Regions from separate parts of the Paenibacillus sp. LS-5 genome, predicted to be linked through region 2. Evidence: predicted binding sites of a transcription regulator. Region 2 holds the regulator's gene; each other region holds the start of a gene.
What was found. The regulator LexA, encoded in region 2, represses DNA repair genes until DNA is damaged. The targets are predictions, from matches to a motif close to CGAACATATGTTCG.
Positions count from the first base shown of each region.

Region 1 (6,463 bases), on a different contig from region 2:
CGCGGTTCATGCCGTTCGCTGAAGTCAGCAGCGGATCATGCACATGGAAATAGAGCGTTCCGGCCGGAAGAGCAGTCTTCCCGAGCCATTGCTCCGAATAGGTGAGCAGAACATCCAGGTAGGTCAGCATCTGTAGCGACAGCCCGTAATAGACCTCGTGCAGCTTGAGGTCCTTCTGGCTGGATTTATAGTCGATCACCCGCAGCAGAATGCCTTGCTCACCCTCAGCCATATCCACACGGTCAATCCGGCCCACCACCTCCATCACACAGCCGTTGGGCAGAGTGATTCTAAGCGGCGGCAGGTCCTTACCCGGACCAAAATCAAGCTCAAGCCCCACTGGCTCAAAGCTGCCCCGTCTGGCATGTTCCCCAAGAATCACGGAGGCGCGTCCTACAATGTTCTTAAGCTTACGGGAAATATATCCGTAGCGTTTGCTGCTCATCAGGATTTCCCCTTGAAGAAGCGGAGAGAGCCGGTCCACAGTCTCTCCTGCCTCCCGGCGGCATTCCTCTGCCGTCATACTGCCCCAGCTGCGCCCCTGCTTCTGCAGCCGCACAGCCATATCGCTGAGAGCAGCATGGAACAGCTGCCCGATATCCGGGGCCTGCAGCTTATAGAGCTGGCGTTCTTTCAGCCTCAGCCCGTAGGAAGCGAAATGCGAGAAGGCGCAGGCGACGAATTTCTCCATACGCGACACACTCCCCCTCACTGTCGTTCCTCCGTATAAGTGCAGACTGGTTCTGCGCTTCAGCCGGATTCCTTCATTGCGGTAGAACAGAGATCCAAGCAGCCGTTCCAGCTCTGGCCGGTGATTCACATCATCCATAAACCAGTTATAGACATCCCACCAGAGTGCTGGAATCTCAACGCCCTGCCGCCACTGCCGAAGCTGTAAAATCAGCATGCGCAGTGTCTGCTCCGGCTGACCCACAAAGCCCATATGCAGTGCTTCAAGCGCTTCTACCGTCCCGATTTCATCTGCCGCTCCTGCCGAAGCTGCAGGAAATCCAGAAACAAACCGCTCTTGCAGTGCCCCTGGAAACATGCCATGCAGATGTCGGATCATTTCGGAGGGCAGGAGGGCTTTGCCTTCTTCATCTGATGTTGCATAACTGATCCAAAGCTTGCGGCTTGCCGTTGTGAGTGTATTGTAAATCAGAAAACGCTCGTCCAGCATCTTGCGGGAAGAACCGGGAGCAAGCTCCATTCCTGCATTCTCCAGCAGCAGTCGTTCCCCTTCCGAGAGGATGCCGTCTTCTTTGAACTGGGCGGGAACAACCCCTTCATTGAATCCCAGTAAAAAGGCGTATTTCACTCCCGATACCCGTGTGCGGTCCATATTTCCCACCAGCACCTGATCCAGCGCAGGCGGCACCAGTCCCATTTTCAGTTCAGCCAGACCCGTCTCCAGTACCCCGGCAAAAACCTCAAACTCCATTCTTTCATTGCCCATCATCTCAGCAATCTGATCCAGCAGGTCCAGCACCGCTCCCCATAGCTGGGTATGCTCACGGGCCGCTTCAGGACGCCCCAGTTCCAATGCTCTGGCACTCATCTGTTCCAGCTTGCGTGCGGCATCCGTATCCTGCAGAAGAAAATATACCGCCTTGCACAGTTCCAGACCGCTGCGGCTTGTTTTGACCCTTTTCTCAAAAGCCTGAAGCGGACCTGTAATGACCTCCCGGCAGGCTTCCATTCTTGCCAGCAGTGCTTCATCCACGATTCTCTCGCCTTCCAGAGAAAGACTCGGAATGCCTTTCCAGGACCGGCCATTCGTCCAGCGGTGGCCTTGAATACCGCATGCCAGCACATAATTCTCCAGTGCATCCATATCCGCGCGCGTCACACTGTTGTCCATCGGCAGCAGCAGTTCCGTCTTCACACAGCGGAACACATCTTCATACCGCCAACGTCTGCGCACCACATCAAACGAAGAGCGGATAAATTCTATTAACGGATGATGCAGCTCATTCATCTTTTGGTCAAGGAAGAAGGGGATTCCGTAGTCCTGGAACAGGGGAACCACAAGCTGCTCATAATCGGCAATATTGCGCATGAATACTGCCATCTCCTTATATTCGGCACCTTCCTCACGGGCAAGACGAAGCATCTCCCTGAGACTTCCTTCTACTTCGGCTCTGCGCGATGCTGCCGCAGTAAGGGTAATGGCATCATCCACCTCTGAAGCCGCACCGCTCCAGCGGATTCGCCGGCCAAACCCCTTCTCCAAATGGGCTAGAGCCGGACTTCCGGCAAAACGCGGCAGCACCGGCGGTGCCAGCAGTTCATCCCATACCGTCAGACCCATCTCCTCTGCCATTCCGCGCAGCTTGATACAGGTTACAGCTGAGGGATGAAACAGCTCAAGCTCATGAGGCTGTATCCCCGAAGGGTAGATCCGGTCAAGTGTCAGAGCAACCGTAACTTTTGCGGCATATTGCATCAGCTCCCGCAGCACGGCAAATTCCTGCGTTGTGAAGCCGTGAAAACCGTCCACCCAGATTTCCGCACCGCGAATATAAGCAGAATCCTGAATATGTTCAGCCAGCTCAGCCAGCCGGTCCTCGTCATCCATGTACAGCCGGGACATTTCCTGTTCCAACTCGCGGAACACCATATGCACATCATCCAGCTTGCTTGCGAGAATGGGACTTCGCCCTATCGAATCTCTCATACGGACGATCTGCTCCTCCAGATCAGCAGTGCCCAGGCAACAGCGTTTCAGTTCCGTGTGTAATTGGCTAAGCCGCTCTACAAAACCCGGTCTGTCGCTTGATTGACCAAACAGCTTTAACTCTTCCTTATGGCGGCTGATGATCTTGTAGATCAGCATCTTCTTGCCTTCCTCACTGATCGGCAGACTGGCACTGCCTCCGGTCTCCTGCTTCACCCGGTACGCCAGCCGCGAGAAGCTCAGTGTCTGGGCACGAATGCTTCCTTTCGTCTTTCCCGTCTTCAACAATCCCTGCTCTGCACCAAATGAGCCCTGCTCCGGGACCAGTACAATCATCGGAGCGCCCAGCGGTTCTGCTTCGAGGCGGGAGGAGACATCCTCCCATATCTTCGTAGTCTTGCCGCTGCCTGAGCGGCCAATCAAAAAGTGTACTGTCATCACAGCAGACCCCTTCCATGGCAGAGAAATAGTATGATAATAAAATATGCTATACAATCATTCACTAGTTTTATAGGTGAAAATTCAGAGGAATCCGTCCCAACATTATAGCACATCTCTTCCAGCTAGAACATACGTTTGCCATTCTTTGCATATCCCAATCTATCATTTTCTGGATTCTCATATTGCAAAAAGAGCCCCTCCGGCAGGGAGGGACTCTTTGTATTCAGATCTATTTGCTGCGCACTTCAAAAATGGCAAATTTCAAGTAGTGGCCTTCGTCCACACCGAGAATTTGCGGATGGTCTTTGCCTGCAGCGCGCCACTCAATCAGACGCAGCACTTTACCCGCATCCTTGGCAGCTTCCGCGATGGTGTCCAGAAACAGCTGCGGCTGCATGTGATAGGAGCAGCTTGCCGTTACGAGGTAGCCGCCCTCGTTGACCAGCTTCATGCCGTGTAGGTTGATATCCTTGTAACCGCGGCAGGCGCCTGCCACCGCACTTTTGGTCTTGGCAAAAGCAGGCGGGTCCAGAATAACGACATCCCACGTCCGCCCTCCTCCGGCTGTCATCGGTTTGGCGGTATCCGCTTTGACCGCAGCTTTAGCGCCAGGCTTGGCCTCACTTCTGCCGGTGGCCCGCTCAGAGCGTTCTTCCAGGCCTTTGACCTGGTTACGCAGGAAAGCAAAAGCATCGTCGACCACAAATTCCACCCGGTCTGTGAAACCATTCAGCTCTGCGTTGGCTTTGGCGCTCTCGATCGCATGGGCGGATACGTCAAGGCAGGTGACCTTCTTGGCCCCGTACTTGCAAGCATGTAGAGTGAAGCTGCCGGTATGAGCGAAGCACTCCAGTACTGTTGCACCATCCCAATAAGGGAAGGTAACCGGTTTACCGCTTTTGTTAACCGGAAGAGTCTGGAGGGATCCGTCTTCTGCTGCAACCTGCTGCAAAGTAATACCACTGCGTCCACCCCAGCCCTGGATCAACGGAGCAATGGAAGCCCGGTTCTCCCGCTGGTCAAAAAAGTATCCGGTCTTCTGCCCTTCTTCTATGTCTACAATCACTTTGAGGCCGTTCTCACTCACCGTTATATGACGAGGGCACTCTCCGTACAGCACGCCGGTTCTCTGTTCCAGTCCTTCAAGCTCGCGGACACTCACATCACTGCGCTCATAAATACCACGCGGCGCCACAACTTCTACGAGTGCCTGTACAATCTGTTCGCGGCACTTGTCCATGCCCAGTGTCAGCAGCTGCACTACCAGGACATCACCGAAGCGGTCAATGATGAGACCGGGGAGGAAATCCGCTTCCCCATACACCAGGCGGTATGCATCCGCTCCCGGCAGAAACCGTTCTCTGTGGCGCAGACAATCCGCAAACCGCCCGGCAAAAAAGGCAGTATCCATTGCGGCCAGCGGACCCTGTGATAGAACTCTTACCCGAATCTGCGAAGCAGGATTGTAGTACCCTGTCCCGAGAAATCTTCCTTGATGATTAAGCACTTCCACCAATCCGCCAGCCTGCGGATCTCCGTCTACGGATGCCACTTCACTTGCATAGACCCACGGATGACCCTGCTCCAGTCTTTTTTTACGGCTGCGTTCCAGAATAACTGATGCCAATACCTTCAACTCCCTGTTCTTGTTAATGATTAGTATACATGTCCACTTCACTGCATTCATATATTGGTGTACAACCCCGTTCAAAGGAGCTTGTCCCTATGATCCGTGATCTGCTGTTCCCAGTCCTATATGGTCTTGTGATTTTTCTCGCCGGCATGAAGCTGATGGAAGCTGCACTGGCGAGGCTCGCCGGCCCTCTGCTTACGAGAAGTCTGCACCAGGCAACCTCCACGCCCCTAAAAGGCCTGATTGCAAGCAGCCTGTTGTCGGCGCTGCTGCAGAGCAGCACCGCTGTAACAGTGCTCACCATCGGCATGGTGAATGCCGGGCTGCTGACTTATGCCCGGACGCTGGGCATCATTCTGGGCAGTAATATTGGTACCTGCCTGACCACAGAGCTGATCGGCCTGCAGATCAGTACGATGGCCGCTCCGCTGCTTATCGTGTCGCTCTGTCTATGGGCGGCTGCCGTCATGCTCGGCGAGCTGCCCTCCCAAGGCTCACGGATAGCGGAATCCAGTCGCAGAATTGCCGTACCTCTGCAATTCATCTGCCTGGCAATGGCCGGGTTCGCGATGGTCCTCTGGGGCATAGCGGTTATGCAGTCTATTGGACCCGCGCTGCAGGCCAGCGGCCTGTTCCGCTGGTTCCTTGACCATGCGGCTACCAGTGCGCTCTGGGGCCTGGCCGCCGGAGCCTGCCTGACCGCGATGCTGCACAGCAGCGCGGCGGTCATCGGCATGGCCATGGGCCTCGCCAGCTCCGGCGTAATGCCGCCGGAGCTGGGCATCGCTGTTGTGCTGGGTGCCAACATCGGCACCTGCGTCACCGCCGTAATCGCCGCCATCGGCGGTTCGGCTACCGGCAAGTTCGTCGCCGGATCGCATGTCACGCTGAATGTGGGCGGCGCCCTGCTGTTCCTGCCCTTCATTCAGCCGTTGCAATCCTTGTCTGCCTGGATGGGCGGCAGTCCTGCCGCCCAGCTTGCCCATGCTCAGACGATCTTCAATGTCGTCTGTTCACTTGGCGTGCTGCCGCTGTGCTACCTGCCGGTATGGACCCGGCTGGAGAAACGGCTGCAGGCATAGTAGTCCGAAAAGGCATTATCGCTGTACCATTATACTTCAATCAGCCTTACAGTTCTAATGCTAGTTCATGCTTCAAGAAAAAAAGACCTGTAACCCCTCATATAGGCGGATTAACAGGTCTTAATGTTAGACATCCGATGATCAGATTCAACCGGATATGCTTACTATTTTACTGTAATAGATACCGTTACTGTTTTATTGTTGAACTTACCTTTAATAGAGGTTGTCCCTTTACCCACTCCGGTAATCAATCCGGAATCATTTATCTTAGCCACAGAAGAATTAGAGCTAGTCCAAACGGTATTCCCAGTAACAATAACAGTCTTACCTGTATCATACAAAGCAGTTACTATCACCGGCTTGGAAACACCCGGTGCCAGATTCAGCTTGGTTTCACTCACGGTAAGCTTGGTCAGCTTAGGAACCACGGTGATTTTGACCGTTGCCGTAATTCCCTGGTAGGAACCGGTGAGCGTCGCTGTACCTTCGCTAACAGCTTTTACAGATGATCCTTTCACTGTAGCCACACCTGGATTGGAGGATACCCAATTCATAGCGCTAGAGAAGTTAGCTGTTTTTCCGTTCAAGAAGGTTCCGGTCACTTTAATCGTTTTAGAAGCTTTAATATTC
Region 1 is NZ_JBWAVA010000002.1:115,072-121,534, reverse strand. Features, by position in the region: gene addB (helicase-exonuclease AddAB subunit AddB) at 1-3,115, opposite strand, end outside; gene AC0MA3_RS03830 (class I SAM-dependent rRNA methyltransferase) at 3,348-4,745, opposite strand; gene AC0MA3_RS03825 (Na/Pi cotransporter family protein) at 4,844-5,833, shown strand; gene AC0MA3_RS03820 (Ig-like domain-containing protein) at 5,998-6,463, opposite strand, start outside.
Region 1: the regulator LexA is predicted to act here: its motif matches at 3,243-3,256, upstream of addB (helicase-exonuclease AddAB subunit AddB).

Region 2 (6,463 bases):
TCTGGTCAAAAGCATTACGGATAGCGATGCTTCCGGCTTTGACATTAAGTGTATCCTGAGAAGTTTCGAGCAGTAGCGCATCCACTTTTCCGTCGATCAATGCAACCGCCTGCTCCTCATAGCTCTTCACAAGATCATGGAATGTAACTCCCCCCGTCACGGAAAGGGTTTTTGTTGTTGGTCCCATAGCCCCAATCACATAGCGCGGATGGTCAGCTGTATCATATTTATTCACGGCATTACGGGCCAGTCTGGCAGCTTCGAGATTGATCTCGCGAGCCTTCTGTGGGATATCATATTCGGCAAGTACGACCGAAGTCGCACCAAAAGTATTTGTCTCAATTAAATCTGCTCCGGCTTCCAGGTATTTCTCATGAATATCCTGTATAACCTCTGGCCGGGTAAGCACCAGCATTTCATTACAGCCATCAAGTTCTTCTCCGCCAAAATCAGCACCGGTAAGCGGCACCTGTTGAATCATCGTACCCATTGCTCCGTCAAGAATCAGTATGCGCTTTTGTAAGCTTTCAGCAAGTGTGAATTTAGCCACTTTCTATCCCCCCAGTAAAACATTAGAGTAAGTTTAGCAGAATATACGGAATTCGAAAAGCCTTCCTTTCCACTCTGCATTATCTGTAATGGTTGCGGCAACTCCCGCTATTAATGATTTTGATCATACTATGGCTGAACAACAAGTTTTTTACTAGGCATGGAATGCTGTGTCCGCGCACTCACATGGGATGTCACTGTATAATCGCCCTCGCTCTTTAATACACCTTCAGCCCTATATGTACCTTCCCCTGCGGATTCACCAGTCAGCTCTAAAGTCTGCTCCTTATTACTGTTATTTACGATTTCAAAAAGCACCTCTTTTGCATCATCCACCGGTTCGCCATCTTGAGTGACCTGTGCTTCAAAAGTTACCTTCTGTCCTGCCGTAACCTGCTGTGGATTCCAATTCAACTCTACTTTTATGGGCTCCATAGACATATTTGCCGCAGAATGCATATTAGACTCCGACTTTGCACCTTCAGAACAGCCCGAAAGAGTTGCTGCAATGATTACCGATAAACACGCTGCCAGCTTCCTTTGATTGATCATTTGGAGTTCCCCCGAATCAAGTTAGGATAATATGATACTGACATACTGTGAAGCATTTCTTTACTATTATACACATAATACTCAGATAATCAGTAATCAAGCTGTTTTTCCTGCCTCATTTTGTGACATTGATCATATCAAATTGCATAATCAAATAAATATTCTTGCATAAAAAAAGCCGCATCCCGACTTAGTCAGGATAACGACTCTTGGAAGAGGCCTATAAAGATTTCACGAGTGGAAGAAGCTCACTGAGATGTTCAATCTGATAATCAGGTGTAATATCAGGATCAGTTTCTTTGCCGGTGCGGTTAATCCATACGGTAGTCAGACCAGCACTGAGCCCGCCAAGAATATCTGTAGTCAGCTTATCACCAACCATAATTCCATCCTCAGGAGAAATATCGAGAAGCTCCATCGCATGGGTGAAGATCTCTTTGTCCGGCTTGCCTTTACCGAAGTTCCCCGAAATAACAATGTGGTCAAAATAAGGAATCAGCTCAGGCACACTATCCAGCTTCTCCTGCTGCAATGCAGGGCACCCATTCGTCAAAAGCAGCAATTTCACCTTACCTTTGAGTTCATCCAGTACATGCAGAGTCTCATCATAGATATAAGGCCGGTTGCGGCGTTCTGTAGCAAATGTAGCTGCCAGCTTTGCCGCAAGTGCCTCATCCTCCACTCCCAGTGCAGCTAGTCCACGGCGCCAGGACTCTTTGCGGTAGACAGGAGCAAGCTGCTCCATCTGGCGGAATTCATGCTGCTTCCCAGCTGTAAAATTCCCCCATAGCGCTTCAAATGGATTAATTCCAATTAGCTTGGTGAACGGAAACGTTTCATATGATTCATACAGATTCCTGGCTTCCCTGCGGACAGCTGCTTCCAGCTCCTTAGGATCGACGGATTCACCTGCTGCTTCACTGGCATATCGAAAGGCTTCTTCAACACTTCGTTCATCCCAGAGCAATGTGTCATCAAGGTCAAAGAGTACGGCGGAAATCGGCATTATAGTTCTCCCTCTCCCTATACTGGATGTATCTTTCTATTCGCTCACGTATTCCACATGATTTTGTTTGGCGAACTGTTCCAAACGTTCGGCCATAGCATTAATGTCATAACGGTTGAACAGCCTGGAGAATACCCACTGTGTGCGTTTGCCTTTGTACTTAATGGAAACTGCGCCACGTGTTACGGTAATCTTCTCAATATCCGCTGCAGGAAGATGACGTTCACGGTTGTATTTAATAGTAGAAAGTCTGGCACGTTCAACTTTCAAATAGGGACGTCGGAAAAACAGCAATGCCGCGAGCAGAAAATAGAGTACAACTCCCAGCCAGTTGGCAAGAATGCCGCTGTTCTTAGCTTCGTCTATTGAGCCAACTACCCAAAACATTAGGCCAAGCATTACCAACACTACAGGAAACACGATATTGCGGCCTCTAAAAATATCACCGCTCTTTGCAGCGGCAGAAGTCGTTGAAGCATAGATAGATTCTTTCCCCTGCTTCTTGCGTTGCTTATTAATTTGCTGTGTGTTACGTTGAACCATTCTTTCCCAAGAACGGGCCATGTTAGTTCCCCCTAGTCATCCAATTATATCTATGAAAAGGAACAAAGCCTCATTTATTCTCGCCCTGTTGCCTTGTTCATGTACTTATTTGTCCACAATTTCAATGTTATTGAGCTGCGCACGGAAGTTACTGCGGATATTGCCCAGGTAGATCTCCCGGAGCTTGGCTCTTTCGGTGAGTTCTTCCTCAGTCAGGCCGTCACTCTTCTGTTTGCGTGCTAATTCATTGATACGGGCGACCAATTCGTCAATGTTCAATATGTTCCCCTCCCTATAAATTCATTCTAACTTTGCCATGAGAAAAAGAGCTTGTCAAGGTCTCCTCCCTGAAAGCTCCTGGTATCTGTCTATAGGTACTTCATTAATATTAATATACAGGTAAGCTCAGCACATCTCCGGCCTTGATATTACTATTCTCTAGACCGCTTGACCGTTTAATTCCTTCTATATATACAGCCGTTTTCATATCAGCCGGTTTATTCTTAAGTGCAATACTCCAAAGTGTGTCCCCGCGTTCAACAACAACTCTCTTCTCCTGCTTGGCCGGCAACACCGATCCTGCAAAAACATTACCTACCACGGTAAATCCCGAAATCACTAACAGAAAAATCAAGGCCACCTTAACCAGAGTGTCCTGATGGAACATTCCTCGGCATGATGTCACTAAGGACAAAAGAATATTATCTAGTCTATCAGAAGAAGCAGAGTGGGTTCTGGCTGTATGGTCCTCATGAACCTCGTCGTAAATACTACGGTAAGTACTGTACTTTAACATATTAACCGACCTCCAAACACTTGTTCTTACTTTCAAAATCAATATAACACGAACATGTGTTTTGATCAACACATTTCTTCGAACAATTGTTCCCTTATATTTCACTACTCATTTTCTGCCCAAAATAACTATTCTCAGCCCCCATCTACTCTTTCTATCATTTTAGAACTTATGTTTGTACGAACGGAAGTTCTATGTTATAATTTTCCCAAACATAGTATATGGGGTTGATTCCGATGTCAAAGATTTCGAGTCGTCAACTGGCGATCCTGGAATTTATTCGTAACGAAGTCCGCAGCAAGGGTTATCCGCCTTCTGTCCGGGAAATCGGCGAAGCTGTAGGACTGGCTTCCAGCTCCACGGTACATGGTCACCTGGACCGGTTGGAGAAGAAAGGTCTTATCCGCCGTGACCCTACGAAGCCACGGGCAATAGAATTGCTAGGACAAGAGGATTCCGAGAATGTTCATCAGTTCGTTCAGACGGTAACACGCATTCCAGTCGTTGGAAAGGTTACCGCCGGGGTACCGATTACAGCAACAGAGAATATTGAGGATTACTTTCCGTTGCCGGCTCATTATGTAGGTGATGATAAAGTGTTCATGCTTTCTGTGCTAGGTGACAGTATGGTTGATGCTGGCATTATGAATGGTGACTATGTAATCGTCCGCCAGCAGCAGACTGCAGATAACGGAGATATCGTTGTAGCCATGACCGAAGAAGATGAGGCAACAGTTAAGACCTTCTACAAGGAACGAGACCATATTCGTCTGCAGCCGGAGAATCCGGCTTATGAGCCCCTTCGTCTGAATCGTGTTACGATCCTGGGCAGAGTTATAGGCCTATTCCGCGATATTCACTAGCCCCCTCTTAATGAAACTGTTCCGCAGTCTAGCGGAGCAGTTTTTTCTTTAGTTATCTATTGTTTCCTTATTTTCTTTATACATTCATCACAATGGATGGCTCTCTCCCGTTCTACATGCCTGTCTATCCTTACAAGAACATTTGTTCGCTCCGGTTGATCAAACAAATATACCAGAACTCTCCCTACACTCCGATCATATCCTGATGATAAAAGGAGTGTTGACCAAGATGCCCAATTATCGGATCATTACCGATCTCTCCCAGCGAATGCTCTATTTACTTGACAATGAGACTGTAATTAGAGGGTTTCCTGTCGGGATCGGGAAGATACTGTCCGTCTCTCCAGTCGGAGAATATACCATTATCAACAAACAGAAAAACCCCGGCGGCCCTTTCGGAGCCTTTTGGATGGGCCTATCCAAGCCTCATTACGGAATACACGGAACCAATGACCCTTCCTCCATCGGTAAGAGGGTATCCCATGGCTGTATCCGTATGTACAATGAAGATGTGTTATTCCTTGCAGCAACAGTGCCTGTTGGAACCCGTGTAACCATTAGGGAATAAATAAAATTTGGAGCCAACAGTGATTGGAACTAAAGTCCGTTCGAAGAGCACCCACACAAGTGTCAACATTACATCTATTTGTAAAACAAAGGGGCGTCCCAAGCAGCCATTTCACGGCTTTTTCGGGACACCCCTGTCATGTTCAAACATTTTTTTCTCACGTTAACAGGAATTCTGAGTTAATATGTCGAAACCTGTATATTGGCAAATTAAATCTTGAAAGGAAGTGTCTGGTTTGAATCAATCCAAAATTAGAACACATGTCGATTTTAAAGTCGATGCATTAGGTAAGCTCTCCAATCTTCTACTCAACAATAATCATGGGGAACGCAAGGTTAATATCCTTACAGCCTTCGGCAGCATCCAAGGTAATGTAGCAACGACTAACAGCAATGAGGATGTATTTAATCTCAAATCATTGATGGATGATGTCATTGTTGATGAATACATCTCCTACTTAGGTGCAGAACATCCTGAAAAGACTTTCAATTACAATTTCGTAGTTTTGGATAATGTCGTTGTACGGCCATTCGCCAACTTCGCTACTGAAATTGAATATAAACAGCTGATTGTCTATGCTGAGCAAATAACGTCCTTCAACTTCATGTAAAACCTGCGTATAACTACATATAGAAGCAGTAATCGGCTAATGTCCTCCCGGCGACCTTTCTTATAACTTTCAAAACCCGGGAGCATTGTGCCTTACCACAGACTTGCTCATATCCGGGTTCATCTCTTAATTAGTCTTCAGCCCCGCAAGAATTGATACCTGCTCCGCCAGTTTCCTGCTGCCTCAGTAATCCTACAGGCTTCCATTATCCTTCATCCATCATTAACCGTCCGTTATAGTAAGATATCTTTCGCGTTCTGTCGACACAATCCACAGCAACAGCAAAAGAGCCGCTATTCAGCAGCTCATACAGTCTGTTTAAACTTCCTTAATCTTAATGGATATAACATTCGCCGGATTAATGTGTTTGCCGCCCGCCAAAATCCATTATGTAAGTCCGCAAACGTCCTAATTCTATTAGACTATTCTTGCTTCTTCGGTACACGGACCCTGAACTCAAATCCTTCCCGGCTGTAACACATCCCTGCTACAAGTACATCTTCAGGCGTCCATCTTTGCACAGGTCCGGCATAATCTGCAATGACATGGGGTTTGCCCTCAATCAATTGGACGACGTATACTTTAACTTGAGCGAGAGCTGCCGCGAACAAATCGGCATCACTCGTCAGAACTTTATATGTTGATTTCAAAACAGCTCCTCCTTGTCTCCTGATTCTTATTCTCATAAATCACATGTTTTCAAACACATTATGTAAAAATCAAAATTCAGCAATACTCCTTGAGGCAAGTAGTTCACTAGAATACTAATAGTAGTTACCTACTTAAATACCACGCTTATGTGTCCATTAATCAGAGCAAGGGTGTAAATTTCATTCTATAGGTAGTATACAGCCACATGGAACAATATGTAAACGTTTTTTAGCGAGCTTAATTTATTAAAATAACAGTATTATTCATTTTTAATAATTTTTAATGGGAAGTTGCTTTTCCTGGATTTGCATGTCAATTTCATGAC
Region 2 is NZ_JBWAVA010000001.1:698,713-705,175, forward strand. Features, by position in the region: gene metH (methionine synthase) at 1-490, opposite strand, end outside; gene AC0MA3_RS03185 (FixH family protein) at 679-1,101, opposite strand; gene AC0MA3_RS03190 (HAD family hydrolase) at 1,322-2,107, opposite strand; gene AC0MA3_RS03195 (hypothetical protein) at 2,144-2,671, opposite strand; gene AC0MA3_RS03200 (DUF896 domain-containing protein) at 2,756-2,929, opposite strand; gene AC0MA3_RS03205 (LysM peptidoglycan-binding domain-containing protein) at 3,039-3,446, opposite strand; gene lexA (transcriptional repressor LexA) at 3,683-4,309, shown strand; gene AC0MA3_RS03215 (L,D-transpeptidase) at 4,539-4,877, shown strand; gene AC0MA3_RS03220 (hypothetical protein) at 5,113-5,487, shown strand; gene AC0MA3_RS03225 (hypothetical protein) at 5,910-6,137, opposite strand.

Region 3 (6,463 bases), on a different contig from region 2:
AGCATCCGCGTCCGCAATGGTTCTCGGCTGATGAAGCGCAGGAACTGGTGGATAAAGGACTTAAGATCATTGACTGGGCAAGCACAGACAAAGGCGGAGAGCCAGATGTAGTTATTGCTTCGTCCGGTACAGAGCCTACTATGGAGAGCTTGGCAGCGATCTCCATCCTCCATGAGAAATTGCCTGATCTGAAAATCCGCTATATCAACGTGGTAGATCTGCTGAAGCTGAGAAGTCAGAAGCTCGACCCTCGCGGTTTATCTGACGCTGAGTTTGATCAATTTTTCACAAAGGATAAACCGGTCATTTTCGCATTCCATGGCTATGAAGGCCTGATTAAAGATCTGTTCTTCGACCGCCACAACCATAATCTGCATGTACATGGCTACCGGGAGAACGGCGATATTACCACACCATTTGATATGCGCGTACTGAATCAGATGGACCGTTTCGACCTGACGAAGGAAGCTGTTCTGAGCTTGCCGGATGCCGGTAAGTACCAGGCAATCGCCGACGAAATGGATGCTATGGTGAAGAAGCATAACCAATATATCCGTGAAGAAGGTATCGATCTGCCAGAAGTAGAGAATTGGGTATGGAAGGCTTTGAACTAAAAGCATAAGCTACTCTATAGGGGATGTCCTAAAGGTCATGAAAATGGCTGGGGGCATCCCTTTTTGTATGAAGAAATATTAGACATCGATTACTATTCATAATCAGCTTTTGGACTTCGACTTCCCATCTTCCAATAGGGTTGAACCCTCTTCAAGCTTCGGCTTACTCTCCGCCACTCCGGTTCTGCTGTTCTCCATCTCCGTAAGGTGCTTCCAGTACCGCTTGGGCATCAGCGAGGAACGAAGGCGGTCGTTCTTGCGCTCGCGTATGCCGATGGCGTTGTAGAATCCTTGCCACAGGCGGCGGTATTCTTCTTCTGCTGCATCGGGTGCAGGCGGTACCCATTCATCGAGCGGAATAATGGCCTGCTGTCCAGGCTGGTGGATAAGGGCCATGCGGTGGGTTGCGTCGTAGATCATGAAGCTCTCGCCATGGAACCGGTCGCAGAAATGATCCTGAATGACAGGCAGCACGAAGCCTTTGGGCTCAATGACTGCCGCCATAACTGGTCCATATACGGAGAAACGCACAAAACCCAGATACAGGTGAGCTTCCCGATGAAGCTGCTGGACTGCCTTCCGCAGAGCGTTCACCGTATCATCGGCAAGCATATCCATCACCTTACGGCCATGAGTGAAGCCGAGATATAGGAAATTCAATAGAAGCAGCTCCCTGTCCGGCACGCAGGACCAGAATCCAAGACGAACCCACTCCTCTGCCTCCGGGCAGATGCGGAGCGGGATGGACTTCAGCACCCGTTCTGCTCTGCTGATGTCCGTATCAATCCATTTGGATTCCAGCAGCAAGCCTTGGTCTTCTTCATCCGAATGTATAGCGAGCGGGGTTTCTTTCCATTGATAGCTCTCAAATACACAGCATAGCAGACCTTCAAAGCTCCCGTCGTAGGTATAGGCCAAAGCGGCTGCCTTAAACATCAGGGCCATTCGCCTCCCTTAGGGGCAGCAGCTCCTGTTGTCAGCACAGCTTTGCCGGTAGCGGGAGCAGCAGAGCCTGCTGTCAGATAGGAATCGTCAAATAGAGTGAGCTGCTCATACTGCGGCGGCTCGACTCCGGCGAGCTCCTGTCCGGACATGAGTGAGCGGAGCAGGGTGTGCTCGCCTACTTTTAAGCCTTCCAGCATTTTTCCCTTACAGGTTATGAAGAATTGGGCACGTTTAAGCACTACACCCAGCTTCTTCAAGGCAGCGAAGTCCAGGGTTCCGGCCCGGCGTGCCTTCACGATCCGCTGAGCACTTCTTACCCCGATCCCGGGCACCCGCAGCAGCTGCTCATATGGGGCACGGTTGATCTCAACCGGGAATTGCTCGCGGTGATTCACCGCCCAGCTGCATTTCGGATCCAGCAGCGGATTGAAGTTGGGAACGGCTTCATCCAGTAATTCATGAGCCTGAAACCCGTAGAAACGCAGAAGCCAGTCAGCCTGGTAGAGGCGATGCTCCCGGAGCAGCGGCGGTTTGGTATCCAGAGCAGGCAGAAGTGAATGCTCGATTACAGGGGTATAGGCAGAGAAAAAAACGCGCTTCAAGCCATACTTCCGGTACAATCCTTCGGTGAGGGTCAGAATGCGGTAGTCCGTATCGGGTGTAGCTCCGACAATCATCTGGGTGCTCTGGCCGGCGGGGGCGAAGCGGGGAGCGTGGTTATATTTGACGAGATCCGAGCGGTTCTCGTTGATCTTTTCCTTGATCAGGGACATGGGCTTCAGAATGGAGGTTTTGCTTTTGTCAGGGGCCAGCAGACCCAGGCTTTCTTGGGAAGGCAGCTCGATATTGACACTCATGCGGTCGGTCAGCAGGCCAAGTCGGGAAAGCAGTACTTCATCTGTACCGGGAATGGCCTTCACATGGATGTAGCCTCCGAACTGATAAGTGTTCCTTAGCAGATCAAGAGCGGCAATCATTTGTTCGGTTGTATAATCGGGACTTCGCATAATACCGGAGCTGAGAAATAAGCCTTCTATGTAATTACGGCGGTAGAACTGCATGGTCAAGTCTGCAAGCTCCTCCGGTGAGAGTGCGGCCCTGGGTGTAGGGTTAGATTTACGGTTCACGCAGTACGCGCAGTCGTATACGCATCCGTTAGTCATCAGCACCTTAAGCAGTGAAATGCAGCGTCCATCGGCTGCGAAGCTGTGGCAGATGCCCATGCTGACAGCATTGCCCATGCCACCGGACTGGCTCTTGCGCTCGGAACCGCTGGAGGTGCAGGCTACATCATATTTGGCCGAAGCCGTTAAAATCTCAAGTTTCTCCATCATATCCACGCAGAATCCCCCTCATACGGGAAATTATATACCGAACACTTGTTCTTGTCAAAAATCAGACGCATTCTGTCCCCTTTTGGACTGGAATTTTGATCTGCAATGTACAAAAGTTTGCCTTATGTATATAATAATAGGAACATAAGTTCCTATATTGGTTGTTGAATGGAAATTAATAACTCCCTACATTATAGGCATATAGAAACACAAGGGAGGCATTAAATGTGAGTACAATTGAATACTATCGTCACGAGCTCTACCGGATTGCCTGGCGTATGCAGTATCGTGCCAAGAGGGATTTCAAGCGGGAAGTTCCTCTTGCATCCAGTCCAGAGCCTCTTACTCCTTCATTCTCCGAACAAGCCGATAACAGATTATTAGTACAGCAGTATTTAAACGGACTAACGTCAGAAGTGGGAAAGAAGGTCATATGCGCAATCTATCTGGCAGATAAAACAGAAGCTGAGGTCGCCCGGCAATTGAATATATCTCAACAGGCGGTGAACAAATGGAGAAAGAAAATGATTCAGGAATTAAGTCAGAAGATGAATTCCTAGGTTTGCTTGAACGTCTTCAGAAGGATAATGATGAGTCGGCTACCCTTGCATTATTGAAGTTTTTCGAAAAAGATATGGTACGGTTAACCCGTCTGCTGCGGATGCCCAAAGAAGATGCCATACAGACTATGAAGGTTGAGCTACTGGAGTGTTTTAAAAGAAAGAATGGATAAGAATCAGCAGGGAGCATGCGCTGTTCGGCAGTGCTCTCCCGGCGGGAATGTATGCGCATTCCTTCTTGTGCTATAATAGCAACTAATAGTTATGGAAATGAATCTATTCGTTGTTGTCTTGAATACTGGAGTGGGAGTGTTGAAGGGATGAGAGGGTATAATATATGGCGTCCATTGATGCTGATCATGGTTGCGCTGGTTACGAGGACATTAGTGAACAGTGTGTGCCTCATGTTCGGCATGTCCCCTGGTTCGGCAAGCAGTGTCGCTATGATAGGTATGATTATTGCCGCGCTCGTGATGTACAACCGGATGATGAAACAGCGCCGGAAATAAATATAGGATTGGGACTGACACTTCACCTGTTGATGCGGGCTGCCGGAGAGATCCGGTGCATGCATGAACGGGTTACTTGTGTTGATTATATAATTGACGAACTCATCTCTATAACAATACCTTTGATTCTTGAAAGGGGATTCTTTATAGTAGAAGGTATGCATGGGCTCGCGAGATTCCAGAAATCTCAGAAGGGACATAGAACCTTTTTAGAGAGTCTGCACTGGATAGGAAATCACAATCAGGAGGAAATGAAATTGACTACACAGAGTTTAGGAGTTCCACTAGAGGGTTTTGCAGAATTCAGCCGGACCGTAGGTGCGGAAGGCGCGGTGCTGCTGAGAAATGAAGGCCAGGTGCTTCCGCTGCGCGGTGGTGAAACCGTTTCGATTTTTGGCAGAACCCAGGTGAATTATTACCGCAGCGGTACAGGCTCAGGCGGAAGTGTGCATGTCTCATACACAACCAATCTATTAGATGGACTTCGCAGCAAGAAGAGCCTTGCTGTGAACGAAGAGCTGGCGGGAGTCTATGAAAAGTGGATTGAGCACAATCCTTTTGACAATGGCGGCGGAGCCTGGGCTGCAGAGCCTTGGCATCAGAAGGAAATGCCATTAACTGATGAGCTGGTGTCGCAGGCAAGAAGCAAATCGGACAAGGCGATCATCGTCATCGGACGTACCGCGGGAGAAGATCAGGATAATGCAGACGCGCCGGGCAGCTACCAGTTGACGACAGATGAGCAGACGATGCTGAAGCAGGTAACGGGTTATTTTGAGCAGACGATCGTCGTGCTGAATGTCTCGAATATTATTGATATGAGCTGGCTGAATGATAATAGCTATAAGCACCCTATTCCGGGCGTGATATATTCCTGGCATGGCGGGATGGAAGGGGGCAATGCCATTGCCGACGTGCTGGCTGGTGAAGTGACGCCAAGCGGCAAATTGACGGATACCATTGCTTATTCAATCCAAGACTATCCTTCGACTGCTAACTACGGCAATGAATTCAAAAACTTCTATCAGGAAGATATTTATGTAGGGTACCGTTATTTTGAGACCTTCTGTCCGGACAAGGTTCAGTTCGAGTTCGGCTACGGGATATCCTATACCACATTCTCCATTGAGCCGGATGAAGCCAAGCTGGTCAGTCAGGCAGGCAAGCTCTCCGCTCAGATCGGGGTAAACGTAACGAACACGGGAACCACTTTTGCAGGTAAAGAGGTTGTGCAGGTCTATTACGAAGCTCCGCAAGGCAAGCTGGGTCAACCGGCTAAAGTGCTGGCGGCATTCGGAAAGACCGGGCTTCTTCAGCCGGGAGAGTCGCAGCATCTGACGGTGAGCTTCCCGATCCATTCGATGGCCTCCTATGATGATGCCGGCGTGACCGGATATCCTTCAGCCTATGTGCTGGAAGCGGGAACCTACCGTATATATGTGGGAAGCAGCATTAAGAAGGCATCAGAAATTCTGGTAGAGGGACGCAGCGGTTATGTGCTGGAGGCTCTTGAGGTGGTGGAACAGCTTCAGGAAGCACTGGCGCCAACGGAAGGGTTCACCCGGATGATGCCTGGAGCGCGCAAGGAAGACGGTTCCTATGAATTAGTATACGCTGCCGTCCCTACGCGCAAGGTTTCGATGAAAGAGCGAATCGAGCAGAATTTGCCCGAAGCACTTACGCAGACGGGGTACCAAGGCTATACCTTAAGAGATGTGCATGACGGAAAAGTAGAGATGACTACCTTTATCGCCCAGCTGAGTGATCAGGATCTCGCAGTAATTGTGAGAGGCGAAGGAATGAGCAGTCCGCTGGTTACACCGGGTACAGCGTCGGCATTTGGCGGTGTCAGTGATCAGCTGTTCAGTTACGGCATTCCGGTAGCTTGTACCGCAGACGGCCCTTCCGGGATCCGGATGGACAGCGGACATAAGTCGACTCAGGTTCCAATTGGAACACTGCTTGCGGCAACCTGGAATGCAGATCTGGTCGAAGAGCTATATGTCTTGGAAGGCCGGGAGCTGGTTAGAAACAGCGTGGATACTTTGCTTGGACCGGGGCTGAATATCCGCCGTAGTCCGCTGAATGGACGTAACTTCGAGTATTTTTCAGAGGATCCTCTAATTTCAGGAATGTTTGCGGCAGCTTGCACGCGCGGGATCATGAAAGGCGGCTCGAATGCCACTCTGAAGCACTTTGCCTGCAATAACCAGGAGAAGCACCGCAGCAAGGTGGATGCCATTGTATCAGAACGTGCTGTCCGGGAGATTTATCTTAAGGGCTTTGAGATTGCGGTAAAAGAAGGCGGAGCGAACTCGATCATGACCTCCTATAATCCGGTGAACGGACATTGGGCAGCTTCGAATTATGACCTGAATACCACGATTCTCCGCGGAGAATGGGGCTTCCAGGGCATTGTAATGACGGACTGGTGGGCCATTATGAACGATGTTGTAGATGGGGGTCCGGCGGACCGCAAGAACACGAACTGGATGGTCCGC
Region 3 is NZ_JBWAVA010000011.1:23,318-29,780, forward strand. Features, by position in the region: gene AC0MA3_RS16575 (phosphoketolase family protein) at 1-614, shown strand, start outside; gene AC0MA3_RS16580 (TIGR03915 family putative DNA repair protein) at 717-1,550, opposite strand; gene AC0MA3_RS16585 (putative DNA modification/repair radical SAM protein) at 1,550-2,893, opposite strand; gene AC0MA3_RS16590 (sigma-70 RNA polymerase sigma factor region 4 domain-containing protein) at 3,121-3,453, shown strand; gene AC0MA3_RS16595 (hypothetical protein) at 3,405-3,626, shown strand; gene AC0MA3_RS16600 (hypothetical protein) at 3,774-3,962, shown strand; gene AC0MA3_RS16605 (glycoside hydrolase family 3 C-terminal domain-containing protein) at 4,214-6,463, shown strand, end outside.
Region 3: the regulator LexA is predicted to act here: its motif matches at 2,932-2,945, upstream of AC0MA3_RS16585 (putative DNA modification/repair radical SAM protein).